Regions from separate parts of the Arthrobacter sp. 147(2020) genome, predicted to be linked through region 2. Evidence: riboswitches for the same ligand, from Rfam matches in the RefSeq annotation. Region 2 holds a riboswitch; the other holds the start of a gene.
The links. Region 2 has a riboswitch for thiamine pyrophosphate ahead of HMI58_RS05765 (ECF transporter S component). Riboswitches for the same ligand answer to the same signal wherever they lie in the genome.
Positions count from the first base shown of each region.

Region 1 (7,192 bases), on a different contig from region 2:
ACCTGTGGGTTTTGACGAAGAAGCAGCTTGATCTCATCCGGGAGCTGGAGCCCGAACGGCTGGCAGCTCTTGACGAGGACGGACTCCTGGCGCTTCACAAGCGGATCCGGCGTGCACGCAATAAGTACACCACTAACTACCGCCGGAAAGCGGCAGGGAAAGTTGTCGAATCCGGTGGCCGGGGGAAAGCCTCCAAACGGTCCGACAAGGCACGCGCGCGAGCTTACGTGTTCGAGGAGGCGTTGTCGTTGGTCAGCGCCGAGCTCACCACTGTTGCGCATGTTGCCGCCGAGGAGCTCAAGCTCGAACGCCTGGAGCGGGCACGGAAGGGTAAGTCGGCGGGGCCGCAGTCGGCGCCTGATAGTGCTCCGGCTGTCGACGGCCCGGGGCGCGCCCGCTCCCATCAAAGAACCACTGGCGGGGTCAAGCGTGACGCCTCAAGCCGCTCCCTGGGGGGCCCGACGCCAGGCGAAACGCGATAGCCGCTAGCTACCAACCAGGACGGCTCGCAACGGCGGAAGCGCCTCGAACGCTGGCTTCGCGAACCAGTAGCCCTGGAACAGACCAATTCCGGCAGCCTTCAGTGCGAGGTATTCCGCTTCGGTTTCAATACCCTCGGCGAGGACAGTGATGCCGAGCTTGGCTGCCATATCGACGATTCCGGCGACGACGGTCTGGCGCGCCGGGCTCGTGTAGATTCCGCGGATCAGCAGCATGTCGATCTTGATCAGGTCGGGCTGAAAATCGACCAGCAATCCCAGCCCCGCGTGACCGGCACCAAAGTCGTCGATGGCGGTGGTGAAGCCGTGCTTGCGGTATTCGGTGATGATGTTCGTGAGGTGGCCGGTGTCGGACACCTCCTCGTTCTCGGTGAACTCGAACATGATTGCCGACGTCGGGAACCTGAAGCGGGCGGCGGCCTGCAGCGTCGCCCGAAGGCAGGCGGCAGGCTCGTAGACGGCGTTGGGCATAAAGTTGATGGAGAGCTTCAGCTCCTCATCCGCGGGGAACAGTCGTGAGGCCAGTTCGATGGCTTTAACCCGGCAGTCCTGGTCGAAGCGGTACTTCTGTTCCGGGGACACCCTGGACAGGACGTCGTAGGCACCTTCGCCAGCGAAGCCCCTGACCAGCGCCTCGTAGCCCCACACGCGTCCGGCGACGGCGTCGTAGATCGGCTGGAAGGCCATGCTGAAGTCGAAATCCAATTTTGACGAAGTTCTGCAGCCGTCACATGCCATGGGGATCCTCTCGGGTGTTAGGTCTACGGTATGTCACGGGGAGAGGATTTGGGTCGATTCCGGTGTGTCGGAGCGGGCGCAGGTCTTCACTTGCCTGGCGATGCTGCCGGCCATAGGTGATGGAAGTGGTTGATCGGCCCGCTACCTTCACCGACCTGTAAGTCGTCGGCGTAGGTCAAAGCCCCCTGCAGCCACTCCTTCACCTCACTGATGGCGGTACCCCAGTCCCCCGTGCGCGCCATGACTGTCGCAACGGCAGCGGACAGCGAACACCCTGTTCCATGGGTGTTGCTCGTGGAGACTCGGGGCGCGTGGAACTCCTGAAAGGTTTCCTCCGCCGATCCCGTCATATCCACCAGGGCATCCGGGCTCGAATCCGTGAGTAGGTGCCCGCCCTTGACGAGGACAGCCGTTGCTGCGCCGGCAGAGAGCCTCCGCGCCTGGTCCAGTGCTTCCGGCCAGCGCGTGGCAGTTGGCGCGCCCACCAGCACCGCCAGCTCGGGCAGGTTCGGTGTCACCAGGCTCACCGTCTCCACCAGGTCCCGCATGGATGCTTCAGCCGAGCCAGCCAATAGTCTGTCGCCGCTGGTGGCGATCATGACGGGATCAAGCACCACCAGCTGTGGGTGAACCCGCAGAAGCCACTCATGGACAACTTCGATGGTGGCCGCGTCGCCGAGCATCCCGATCTTCACGGCGTCGATGGTCACGTCGTCACTCACTGCATCCAGCTGATCACGCAGAAACCCGGCCGGTGGGGTGTGCACCGAGCGGACGCCCCTCGTGTTCTGCGCGACAAGCGCTGTGACGACAGCCATCCCGTAACCGCCCATCGCGGCAATACTCTTCAGATCGGCATGAATGCCCGCCCCGCCCGTGGGATCCGTTCCGGCGATGCTGAGAATGCGGGGGATCCGGCGGAGGGCCAGCGGTTCTAGGAGCGCCATTGGCCAGCCAATTCCCTTGCCGCTGCCTCCGGATCGGCCGACGCGCAGACGGCTGAGACGACGGCGACCCCTGAAGCCCGGGCGTCGCGGAGCGGCCGCACATCTGATACCCCAATCCCGCCTATTGCCACACACGGCAAAGAGCTTCCGGACGCCAGAGCCCCGAATCCTTCGATTCCCAAAGGCTCTGGATGATCGGCTTTGGTGGCCGTCGCATGGATGGCACCGACCCCCAGATAGTCCACTGTCCCAGCTGGCAGATTGTGGGCGGTCCCTATTTCGCTGGCAGTAGCAGCGCTGAGGCCCACGATCGCACCCGGTCCGACGATTGACCGCACCAACTGGACGGGCAGGTCGGATTGACCAACGTGCACCCCGGCCACCTGCGCCCCGCGGACACGAGCAGCCAGAAAGACATCAACACGGTCATCGACCAGCACAGGGACAGTCGATCCGACCGCTTCGGCAACTGCGAGAAGTAACTGGAGCAGTGTCTTGGTCGACGCGTTCTTGTCGCGCACCTGAACCATTGTCGCGCCGCCGGCCACCCCCGCTGCAACAACCTCAGCTACCGGCGTCGGTTGGCACAAGCCAGTGTCAGTCACCAGGTAGAGGGATAGATGCTCCCGAAGAGTCACGGAGTCGTTCCATCGACTCATCGCGCGCTGTCCGATACGCTCACCGCGCGGAGATTCAAACCCCTTGCGACGTCCTCGGGGGTGACGGCCGCCAGCCGGTCGAGGAATTCGATGGCGAAGCTTCCTGGCCCGTGCGCCCGCGCAGCCGCTTGCTCCGCAGCAACTGTGTACACGCCGGTGGCCGCAGTGGCCGCGAGGACAGCGTCGTCGGTCAGGGAGGCGAAGGCAGCCATGACGGCCCCCAGCGCGCAGCCGCCGCCCGTCACCTTCGTCAGCAGGGCATTCCCGTTCGCTACGACGACGGCATCCCCCTCCGGGCCAACCACGAAATCGTGGGCGCCTGAAATGGCCACCGCCGACGACGTCGACTGCGCGAGTGCCCGGGCCGCGTCCCGGGCATCCAGCGGATCGTCGGTGGAATCGACTCCGCGGCCGCCGGAGCCAGCACCCGCCAGCGCGAGGATCTCGGAGGCATTCCCCCGGATAATCCGCGGGTTTCGTGCGGTCAGCGCGTCGGCAAGCTCAGTTCGGACAGAGAGGAATCCGACGGCCACGGGGTCCAGCACCCACGGCGTTCCGGCGGCATTCGCGGCAACCACGGCTTCGGTCATCGCCGTCTGCTGGTCCCTGTGGGGGGTCCCCAGATTGATAAGGATCCCCGACGCGACGGAGGCGAACTGGCTGGCTTCCGCAGGAACATCCACCATGGCGGGCGCAGCACCCACGGCGAGAAGAACGTTGGCAGTGAAGTTGGTCACCACGGCGTTGGTCAGACACTGGACCAACGGAGATTCTTTCCTCAGCTCGGCGAGGAGTTGGGCACAATCAGATGATGCATGACGAACAGTCATCCACGACATCCCTTCGCTAGTTCGAACTAGATCAGGTTCAACGGGTGTAGATTCTCAGCTGCTCCTGATGAGCAGCACCCCGTGCCATGGTCACCACCCTAACCGCTCCGCCCCGAACCTCCACAAATTCCCCTCCTGGCCTATCAGGTAGCGGTGCGGCCTGCTCCGTGGTTACTGTATGGGGAGCGACACGGGGTGCCGGTTTGATGCTGGCTGAGATGACACCCGTTGAACCTGATCCAGTTCGAACTGGCGAAGGGATGTCCATCAGGCCTTTTGGTCGGTTCATGCGTCTTTTCGCCCCAATTTCACACAATGTCAGATGGGGTAATCCATGCAACTCACCGAACAAATTGTCCTGGTTACCGGTGGCGGTCGGGGCCTGGGCCGCAGCATCGTCGAGGCATTCTCGGCTGAAGGCTCCCGCGTAGTCATCAACTACCGGACCAGCGCAGACCGGGCCCACGAGCTCGCCGCCCAGATCGGTCCGGCACGGGCGTGGGCTGGAGCCGCGGATGTGACTGACCCTTTGCAGGTCGGCGACCTGCTCGAACGGGCGCGCGAGCACTTCGGAGCCCCAGTCACCACTGTGGTGAACAACGCGCTGGCATCATTCACTTTCAATGGCGACGCGCGCTCCACCGCAGCGGAGATCAGTTGGGATGAGTTCAGCTCCCAGTTCGCTGGCAGCGTCAGGGCCGGGATCAACACCACACAGGCAGCACTTCCGGGAATGCGCCAGCATCAATTCGGGCGCATCATCAACATCGGCACTAACCTGTTCCAGAACCCTGTGGTGCCGTATCACGACTACACCGCGGCGAAGGCGGCCCTGCTATCGCTGACCCGAACCTTGGCGAAAGACCTCGGGCCCCAGAACATCACAGTCAATATGGTCTCCGGGGGCCTGCTGCGCACCACTGACGCCAGCGCCGCGACCCCTGAGGAGGTCTTCGATTTCATCGCAGCATCAACACCGCTGGGGCGGGTGACCACGCCGCAGGAGTTCGCCGCCGCTGTTCTCTTCTTCGCCTCGCCCTGGGCCCGATCCGTGACCGGACAGAATCTGGTGGTTGATGGCGGGCTGGTCATGGATTGACCACTGCCCTGCTCAGTCCTGGTTCCTCGGTGCCCGGTCAGGCGTCAGTCGGCCGGCCTAGGCGGCGCGGGGGAAGATGCGGTCGAGTTCCTGCAGCTCCGTTTCTGACGGCACCCAGCACACGGCTTGGGCATTCTGCTCGATCTGTTCCGGTTTGGTGGCGCCGGCGATGACCGAGGCGACTGACGGCTGGGCGGCCAGCCAGGAGAAAGCCACCTGCAGCTCGGTCAGGTCCCGGGCCCTCGCGAAAGCTCCGAAGTCGGCGAGCTGGTCCCAGTCGGCGCCGTCCAGCAGGTTGGTGCGGGAGTGGGTGAGTCTGCTGCCCGCGGGAACCTTTGAGGCACTGTACTTGCCGGTCAGCAGGCCGTTGGCGAGGGGGAAGAAGGGGAGCATGCCGATCCCGTAGGCCTCGGCTGCGGGGACCACCTCGGCTTCGATCTTGCGCTCGAGGAGGTTCCAGTGGTTCTGGGCGGAAATGAAGGGGGTGTATCCGCCGAGCTGGGCCACGAACTCGGCCTCGGCAATCTGCCAGCCAGCCCGGTTGGAGTGGCCGATGTACCTGACCTTGCCACTGGTGACGAGGGCGTCCAGCGCCGAAAGGGTCTCGTCGATGGGCGTCAGCGGGTCCGGGGCGTGGAACTGGTACAGGTCGATCCAGTCGGTGCCCAGGCGCCGCAGTGACGCGTCGACGGCCTTCATGATGTAGCGGCGCGATCCGCGCGCACCCCAATCCGGACCGTTGGCGCCCTTGAGGTCCAGCCCGAACTTGGTGGCGATGAGCACGTCGTCGCGGTTCTTGACGAGGGCCTTGCCCAGCATCTCCTCGCTCAGACCGGGAGTTTTCCCGTAGGAATCGGCCACGTCGAAGAAGTTGATTCCCGCATCGATGGCCGCTCCGATGACGGCGTTGGTACCACGCTGCGTCTCGGTGGGCGTTCCGGCGCGGCCCAGGTTGTTGCACCCGAGCCCTACCACTGAAACGTTCAGTCCGGAGTTGCCAAGTCTGCGATATTCAGTCATGGGACTACGCTACAACATCGGTTACCCGAGGCACCTTCCGGCGCCCCGGGTAGAATCCGGTGAGTTGGTGCTCAGGCGAACCAGATACCCATTTCGCGCTCGGCCGATTCAGCCGAGTCCGAACCATGGACCAGGTTCTGCTGCACCTTCAGGCCCCAGTCCCGGCCCAGATCGCCACGGATGGTACCGGGAGCGGCGGCCGTAGGCTCGGTGGCGCCGGCGAGAGACCGGAACCCCTCGATGACCCGCTCGCCCTCGAAGATGGCAGCGACGATGGGGCCGCTGAGCATGAACTCAACGAGTGGTTCGAAGAAGGGCTTGCCGACGTGCTCCTCGTAGTGCTCTTCGAGCATCGCGCGGGTGGCCGAAACCATCTTCAGATCAACCAGGGTGTAGCCCTTGGCTTCAACCCGGGACAGGATGGTCCCGGACAAAGCGCGGGACACGCCGTCGGGCTTGATCAGTACAAGAGTGCGTTCAGCGCTCACAGAAGTCCTCCAAAGTGTTGGGTATGGCCAGTGGAACTCTACTAAACATTAGGGCCGGACTCTGACCCGCCCTCGGGGTTCGCCCGTTCCCATTCGGCTTGCTGGCGGTCACGTTCGACGTTTTCCGCGTCCAGCCGGATCCCGGTACGGATTCCGTACAGCCAGGTCAGGGCGAACAACACACCGATCAGGAACATGGTGGGTTCGATGAACCCGGTGGCAATGATGACCAGCTGCAGCACCCAGCCGATGGCGATGCCGTACGGCTTGGTCAGGAACGCACACGCCCCCACCAGCGCCAACGCCAGCACCAGGCCGACCGAAAGAATCAGGGCGGGTGGAATGGTATCGCGCAGCAGTCCGAAGGCGGCGAGGGTGGCAAACAGCACCACCAGTGCTTCGAGGGTGAGGACCACCGAGGCGAACGTGACCTTGATGGACCGCCGCTTCTTCGGCATGCCCGGTCGCCATTCCCGCTGCGCCTTGGTCATACGGCGCTTCCGGTTTTGCTCCATGTGCACTCCCCTACTTGCCCAGCAGGGTGCGGGCCTCCCCCACCACCGTGATGGAACCGGTGATGAGGATGCCCCCTGCGAGGTCGTTGTTTTCCTCGGCCTTCATGACCGCCCACTCAAGGGCGTCGTCGAGCCGTTCGGCGATGTGGATGTTCTCCTCGGCGAACCCGGCCGCGAGTGCATCCTGGAGCAGGTCGGCAGCGGGGATGGCCCGCGGTGAATTCGACTGGGTCAGGCAGACGTCCTCAAGGATGCCGCCCAGTTCCTCATGCAGTTCGGCGAGGATGGCGGCGGCGTCCTTGTCCTGCAGCACACCGATCACGAGGATCAACCGACTGAAGTCGAAGGCTTCCTTGACTGCGGCCGCGGTGGCTTTGGCGCCAGCGGCGTTGTGCG
Region 1 is NZ_JABFOM010000014.1:67,717-74,908, reverse strand. Features, by position in the region: gene HMI58_RS10985 (hypothetical protein) at 1-482, shown strand, start outside; gene HMI58_RS10980 (EAL domain-containing protein) at 486-1,187, opposite strand; gene thiD (bifunctional hydroxymethylpyrimidine kinase/phosphomethylpyrimidine kinase) at 1,325-2,185, opposite strand; gene thiE (thiamine phosphate synthase) at 2,173-2,823, opposite strand; gene thiM (hydroxyethylthiazole kinase) at 2,841-3,674, opposite strand; TPP riboswitch at 3,666-3,766, opposite strand; TPP riboswitch at 3,856-3,952, shown strand; gene HMI58_RS10960 (3-oxoacyl-ACP reductase) at 4,009-4,773, shown strand; gene HMI58_RS10955 (aldo/keto reductase) at 4,831-5,793, opposite strand; gene ndk (nucleoside-diphosphate kinase) at 5,865-6,281, opposite strand; gene HMI58_RS10945 (DUF4233 domain-containing protein) at 6,323-6,796, opposite strand; gene HMI58_RS10940 (Mur ligase family protein) at 6,807-7,192, opposite strand, start outside.
Region 1: linked by a shared signal. The riboswitch ahead of thiM (hydroxyethylthiazole kinase) and the one ahead of HMI58_RS05765 (ECF transporter S component) in region 2 are both predicted to bind thiamine pyrophosphate.

Region 2 (7,192 bases):
AGCGACCACGGTGCGGCGACGCGGGGACCAAGTGAGCCTGACCGATGGGCCGTTCGCGGAAACCGCCGAGCAGTTGGGCGGCTTTTACGTGCTGGATGTGCCGGATCTCGACGTCGCGGTGGACCTGGTGAAGCTGCTCCCCGAGTACACGGTGGAGCTGCGTCCCATCACCGAGTACTGATCCATCCCCGAGTAGCAGGAAGCACGCCGATGCCGGGTCCGTCCGGGGACGCACACGTGGCCCTCGAACGGGCCTGGCAGGACCAGTGGGCCAGACTCCTCGCACTGCTGGTCGGCCGGTTCCGTAGGCTTGACCTCGCCGAGGACGCGCTGGCCGAAGCGTTCGCCGCGGCGGTCCGTACCTGGCCGCACGACGGAATCCCCGACTCCCCTGCGGCATGGCTCCTGACGGCCGCCCGGCGTCGCGCGCTGGATCAGGTGCGCGCCGAGGCCATCGCCCGACGGCGGGAACCGCTCATGGTGGTCGACGCCGAAGCACGGGCCCACGCCGCTCAGGCAATCGACGCCGGCGGCCACGTGCCCGACGAGCGGCTGCGGATGCTCTTCACCTGCTGCCACCCTGCGCTCTCGGCTGATGCGCGGGCAGCCCTGGCACTGAGGTTCGTCAACGGTCTCAGCGTCACCGAGATTGCCCGCCTGTTCCTGGTCCAGGAGTCGACCATGGCTGCCCGGCTTACCCGGGCCAAGAAGAAGGTGGCGGCCGCGGGCATTCCGTTCACCCTCCCGGCAGCAGACCGGCTGGCGGATCGGCTGGATGTGGTGGCAGCAGTCATCTACCTCGTCTTCACCGCCGGGTACGCTCCGGCCACCGGTGACGACCCGGTGCGCACCTCGTCCGCTGCCGAGGCGATCCGGTTGGCGCAGGTGCTCGATGGGCTGCTCCCCAACCAACCGGTGGTCCTCGCCCTGCTCGGCCTGATGACACTCCAGCATTCCCGCCGAGACGCCCGAGTGGCGGACGATGGCGGGCTGGTGCTGTTGCCTGAGCAGGATCGGAGCCGATGGCACGCCGCCGAGATAAAGTCCGGGCTGGACCTGCTGGGCAGGGTTCCCCCGGACACGTCGGGGCTGGCGTTGGAGTACCTGCTCCAGGGCAGGATCGCCGCCGAGCATGCGAGCGCGGCCCGCGCAGCTGACACCCGGTGGCATCGGATCGCAACGCTGTACGCCGAGTTGGAGGCGCTGACCGGTTCACCGGTGGTGCGGCTCGCGCGCGCCGTCGCCGTGTTGGAGGACGACGGGCCCGAGGCCGCCCTTGCGTTGCTGGCCGGGCTGGAGGACCGGCTCCCCCACCACCATCGTCTTCCCGCAGTGCGGGCGGAGCTTCTGGCGCGAGCGGGTAGGGCACCGGAGGCGGTCGCCTCGTTCCACGCCGCGATTGAGCTCTGCGGTAATGCTGCGGAACGGGACCACCTCCGGGCCCGGGCCGCCGAAGTTGGCGGACAGACCTGACCAAGGTCGGTGAGCCCGGCTAGCTGGCACCGATGAGGAAGTTCCAGGTCCCGGCCAGCACCGCTGCGGTGACCGCTGTTCCGGCGATGAGCACGCCGACCAGGCAGACCCAGAGGTCCAGTCGGGTGAAAGTGCTTTCCCTCGCCCAGGTGCGGTCCCCCGCCCCGAACCCTCGCGCCTCCATGGCTACCGCGAGCCGGGTGGCCCGGCGGATTGCCTGCACAATCAGTCCAAACCCCTGCCCGAGGAAGTTCCGTAGCCGGGCCACCGGGTTGCCCTCGGACCCAACCCCGCGGGCGTGCCGGGCCAAGCCGAGTGTCCGCCACTCATCCACGAGGAGCCCCACCAGCCGCAGCCCCGCAAGGGCTCCCAGCACAAACCGGTGCGGCATCCTCAGTTTCTGTGCCAGTGCATCGGCGAGGTCTGTGGGGTCGGTGGTCATCAGCAGGAAAATACCCGGAAGAGCGATGGCCAGCCCACGCAACCCAATGGCGATCCCCGAGTTCACCGAATCCTGGGTGAAAAGCACCGGACCGAACTCCAGGAGCACCGCTCCCGTCTTCTCCGCCAGCAGGGCCGTCCCGTAGCCGGCGACCACCGCCGCCAGGACCAGGGGCCAGGTGCGTTTGAACAGTTGCCAGGCGCTGATCCCCAGCAGTGGGAGCAGCACCAGTTCACTTCCCAACACGACGGCGGCGCTCACCCAGTCGATGCTGAGCATCACCACCACAGTGACCAATACCGCGGCGAACAGTTTGGACAGCGGGTTTGCCCGCGGCAGGATCCGACCGGTGAGCTGGGGCGTCAGCACATCAACGCTCACGATGCAGCCCGCGGTAGTGCCTGGCTGTCGGCGACGCACAACAGCCGGCTTCCCAGCGCCTCGGTAAATTCCTGATCATGGGTGACGGCCACCAGGCTGCCACCACCCTGAATCAGTTCAGCCATCAGCGCCACCAGTTCCGCCCAGGTATTGGCGTCCTGCCCGAAAGTGGGCTCATCCAGCACCAGAATGTCGGGGTTGGTCGCCAGCATGGTCGCCACCGAGAGGCGACGCTTTTCTCCGCCGGAGAGCGTGAACGGGTTGGCCTGGAGCAGCGACGTGAGCCTGAGCCGTTCAGCGATCGGATCGACCCGCCGTCGGACCGTTGCCTCGTCGCTGTTCTCCAGCCGGCGCGGTCCGAATTCAAGTTCATCGATCACCCGGTGCGTGAGGAACTGGTGTTCGGGTTCCTGGAACACGGTTCCGATCCGGGTCACCAGCTGGGCTGACTTCCAACCATGAGGATTGGTGCCGGCGCCACGGGCGAGCGCCGGAGCGGCCTCCAGTACCCCACCCCGCAGTGGAAGGAGCCCCGCCAGGGTCAGCGCAAGCGTGGACTTGCCACCTCCGTTGGGTCCGACGATACCGAGGGACGACCCCGCCTGCAGCTCGACGTCGACGTCGTCGAGCACCACCGGGCCACGCTTGGTCCGCGCCACCGAAAGCCCACGGGCAGCCAGCAGGGGGTCCCCCGGGGATGGCAGCAGGCCGGGCACAGCTGGCTGGTGGCCCGGGATCCAGACCCCAGCCTCCGCCAGCCGCGCGCGGGTTCGGGTATCCGTCAGCACAGTGTCCGGCGGGCCGTCGGCGAGGATACCGCCGTCGGCCGCCAGCACCACCACCCGGTCCACCACATCCGCCCAGACCGCTACCCGGTGTTCCACCACCACGAAAGTGGCGCCGGTTCGCTCCAGGACACGGACGACTGCGTCGCGTACCTCCAGGACCCCCTCCGGGTCGAGGTTTGCTGTCGGTTCATCCAGCAGCAATAGCCCAGGCTGCATGGCCAGCACCGCGGCGAGCGCGAGGCGCTGCTTTTGCCCGCCCGAGAGCGCCGTTGTCGACCGGTCCAGGGGGACGTCCAACCCGACGTCGTCGAGCGCTTGCCGGACCCGCTCCCAGATTTCCGCCCGGGGGACGGACTGGTTCTCGGCTCCGAACGCCACCTCGTCGCCCACCCGGGCAAGGACTATCTGCGTGTCAGGGTCCTGCAGCACCAGCCCCGCACGTCCCCGGACCCGACCGGGCGGGCTTCCGTCGAGGGTGAGGGAACCGTGTTCCTCCCCCTGGCCGTCGTCGCCGAGCACACCCGCCAGGCCGTGCAGTAGGGTGGACTTCCCGGAACCGGAGGCACCGAGCAGCAACACCCGTTCCCCTGGCTGAACCACCAGATCAATGTCCTGGACCGCTGGTCTCTTACGCCCGGCGTGCCGCCAGCTCCAGCCGCGGGCGGCGATGCTGACGGCTGCCCGCTCCCTCGTGTGCTCGGCCATACCGGTTAGACGTCAGCCGTTCGACCGGCGGCGAAAGCGGACAGCACGCCGGTCTTCGCAAGCCCCCGGACGGCCAGCCACGAGAGAAGGCCCGCGATCACCACACCGGAGATGGATGCGAAGACCACGTACATGAGCTGCCATTCGAAGGCCCAGAGGGCGTTGTAGAGGATGTTCTCGCTGATTGCCAGGGCCAGCCCCGCACCCAGTCCTGCGAGCAGCGCCACCCCGAGGTTCCATTTGCGGTACAGGAAGAGCAGGAAGATCAATTCTGCGCCGAGGCCCTGGATGGCGCCGGACAGCAGGGTGGTCAGGCCAAACTGGGTGCCGAGCAGCGCTGAGACAGCTGCCGCCAGTACCTCACAGTAGATGGCCGCGCCGGGTTTCCTGATGATGAGACCGCCGAGAACCCCGGCGATCAGCCACCCACCGGTATACAGTCCGGCCAGGGGCGGGAACGCGCTGGTGATCGCCGAGATCCCCGTGTAACCGGCGGACCAGGCGAAGAAGACCACCCCGACGGCAACGGCGACCACCGATGCGACGACGATATCGACCACCCGCCACTGATAGGTGGGGCGGTACGTGGGGGTGCTCTGGGTTCGTGCCTGTGATGAAGCCATAATGAATTCCTCCTGAGGTACAGGAGGGGAGGGTACCTGGGGCCCGCAGCAATGCCACTGGCCGGGCACCCTGAGATACTCGACTCCCTTCGCCGGTACTAGCCGGATCAGGTTCGAGGGTCTGCGGTAGTCCGCACTCTCAGCGCCCGCTCATCATCTGAGCGGCGCTCCCCTGTCGTATGTTTAGCAGTTTCAACTCTACACCTGAGCCGAACGCGTCAACCAAAACCGGGCGGACCCCAGCAGTGGATGCGTCGTTGTCTGCTGAGGGAAACGCTAGGCTAGGAAAAAGAGCCACCATCGAAGGAGACACCCATGAATCAGCTTATGAAACTGCTCGGCGTTGCGCTGAGCCTCGGGGCCGGAATTGTCGGCGCCAAGCTAGTGGATTTCATCTGGCACAAGACCACCGGCAAGGCGACGCCGAAGGACGAGGATGCCCTTGAGAACAGCCTGCGCTCCGCCATCGCTTTCGCCCTGATTTCCGGTGCGGTCCGCGCGGTCCTCCAGGTCCTGACAAACCGCACCACGCAGAAGGCGGCCCTCCGGTTCGCGAAGACCCGCGACCTGACGTAAACCGCAGTTCTTTACGTCTCGTCGGGGCGCTCGGTCGGATTCCGGCCGGGCGCCCTTTTGTTGGCCGCCTTCTCCACGATCTCGTCGAGCTCGTCCATGCTGAGCAGGTCCCGCCGCAGGTGCTTGGTGCGGTAGCCCGCCCGTCCCACCATATGCGCCGAAACGGGGACGGTCAGGAGCATGAAAATCCAGCACACCAACAGCACGGGCAGCAGTATCCAGCTGCGCAGCTGGAGCGCCATGGCCAGCAGGAACAGCAGCAGCCCCAGTACCTGGGGTTTGGTGGCCGCATGCATCCTGGTCAGCAGGTCGGGAAACCGAAGCAGCCCGACGCCGGCAGCGACGGACATGAGAGCGCCGCCGATCAGGAACACGGCGGTGAGTGCGTCAATCACTGTCTCGTTCATGTCCTATTTCCTGTCCGTCACGAAGCGCGCCACGGTTACCGAGCCGATAAACCCGATCACCGAGATGGCCACGAGGAGCACCACATTGTCCAGGTGCCGGTTGACCGCCATGTCCATCGCGAGTGCCCCACCGATGGTGGCGAGCAGCACGTCGATGGCAAGCACCCGGTCCAGGATCGAGGGACCCCTTGCGATGCGGTACAGGGCGCACAGGGCGGCCAGGATGAGCAGCCCCGCGGCGATGAAGATGGCGACAACCATCATGTGCTGGCCCCTTCCTGGCGGGAGTCGTTCTCTTCGTCGAACCGTTGCTCGGTTTGGAGCAGCGCCAGGTCGTCCCGCGTTCCCATGATCTTGATCAGCCAGGCCTCCGTGGTCCGGACGTCGGAGCGGATCTTCGCCGCGTCCTCGGGGGTGGCGACGTTCAGGCAGTGCAGATACAGGGTGGAGGTGGAGCGGTCCACTTCAATCACCAGCGAGCCGGGGATGAGGGACAGGGCGTGCCCGGTGGTGGTGACCAGCAGATCCGACTGGCTGCGCAGTTGCACGGCGACGACGGCGTTCACGAGGTGCGGCCCGCGGGTCAACGAAAGCCAGAACACCTCAAAGCTGGCGATCACGAGCTTATAGATGAACCGGACCGCGAACGGCACGGCGTAGAGCACGTTGAACCGCCCGCTGAGCTCTACCGGCGGCAGGTACAGCAGGTTCGCGACGGCGTAGGCGATCAGGCCGCCGAAGATGAGGTTGCCCGGGCTGAAGTCCTGCCAGAGTGCACCCCAGACAATGACCAGCCAGATGATCAGGGGAAGCTCGGTGATGAAGGGGATTTTCTGCCGGGTCATGGCGCGCTCCCCTCGCCGAGGACTGCCTCAATGTAGTCGGTGCGGTCCAGCATGTTCTGCGCTGCGTTGTCGCTGATCTCGAAGAGCGGGCCCGCCAGCAGGGTGAGCAGCACGCCGAGTCCCACCAGCCCCATGGTGGGGCCGACCATGGTGCGGGGCAACAGGTTGACCGGGTTGCGACCGGAGAACCGGCCGGTCGTTTCACCGTTGACGCGCTGGGAGGTGCGGACCGCTGAACCGTCGGCCTTGGTGGCCAGCAGGATCGGGTCGGGGTGGAGGGCGTCTTCCGGGCGTCGCCAGAAGGCACGGTTCCAGACCCTGGCGATCGCCAGCAGCGTCAGCAGGCTGGTGATCACGCTGGCCGCGACGGCCACGTAGGCGATCGGGGAGCCCAGCTCGACGCCGGCCTGCAGGATTCCGAGCTTGCCAAGGAATCCTGAGAACGGCGGAATGCCGGCGAGGTTCATCGCCGGGATGAAGAAGAGGACCCCGAGGAGGGGCGAGAGCTTGGCCAGCCCGCCAAGGCGGTCCATGTTGGCGGTCCCGCCGCGGCGCTCGATCAGACCGGTGACCAGGAAGAGGCTGGTCTGCACGGTGATGTGGTGCGCCACGTAGAAGATGGCGGCACCCAATCCGACCACAGTGGAGATGGCGAGCCCGAAGATCATGAATCCGATGTGGCTGACCAGTGTGAACGACAGCATTCGTTTGATGTCGGACTGCGCCAGGGCGCCCAGGATACCCACCACCATCGTGAGGATCGCGACCACCATCAACAGCGTGTTGATCCGGTCGCCTGGGAAAAGGAGGGTCTCGGTGCGAACCATCGCGTACACGCCCACTTTGGTGAGCAGGCCGGCGAACACGGCGGTCACCGGTGCTGGCGCCGTCGGGTAGGAGTCCGGGAGCCAGAAGGACAACGGGAACACCGCAGCCTTGATGCCGAAGGCCA
Region 2 is NZ_JABFOM010000005.1:102,065-109,256, reverse strand. Features, by position in the region: gene HMI58_RS05785 (YciI family protein) at 1-181, shown strand, start outside; gene HMI58_RS05780 (DUF6596 domain-containing protein) at 211-1,473, shown strand; gene HMI58_RS05775 (energy-coupling factor transporter transmembrane component T) at 1,493-2,296, opposite strand; gene HMI58_RS05770 (ATP-binding cassette domain-containing protein) at 2,293-3,789, opposite strand; gene HMI58_RS05765 (ECF transporter S component) at 3,795-4,412, opposite strand; TPP riboswitch at 4,480-4,596, opposite strand; gene HMI58_RS05760 (DUF4235 domain-containing protein) at 4,728-4,988, shown strand; gene mnhG (monovalent cation/H(+) antiporter subunit G) at 5,000-5,395, opposite strand; gene HMI58_RS05750 (monovalent cation/H+ antiporter complex subunit F) at 5,399-5,659, opposite strand; gene HMI58_RS05745 (Na+/H+ antiporter subunit E) at 5,656-6,240, opposite strand; gene HMI58_RS05740 (Na+/H+ antiporter subunit D) at 6,237-7,192, opposite strand, start outside.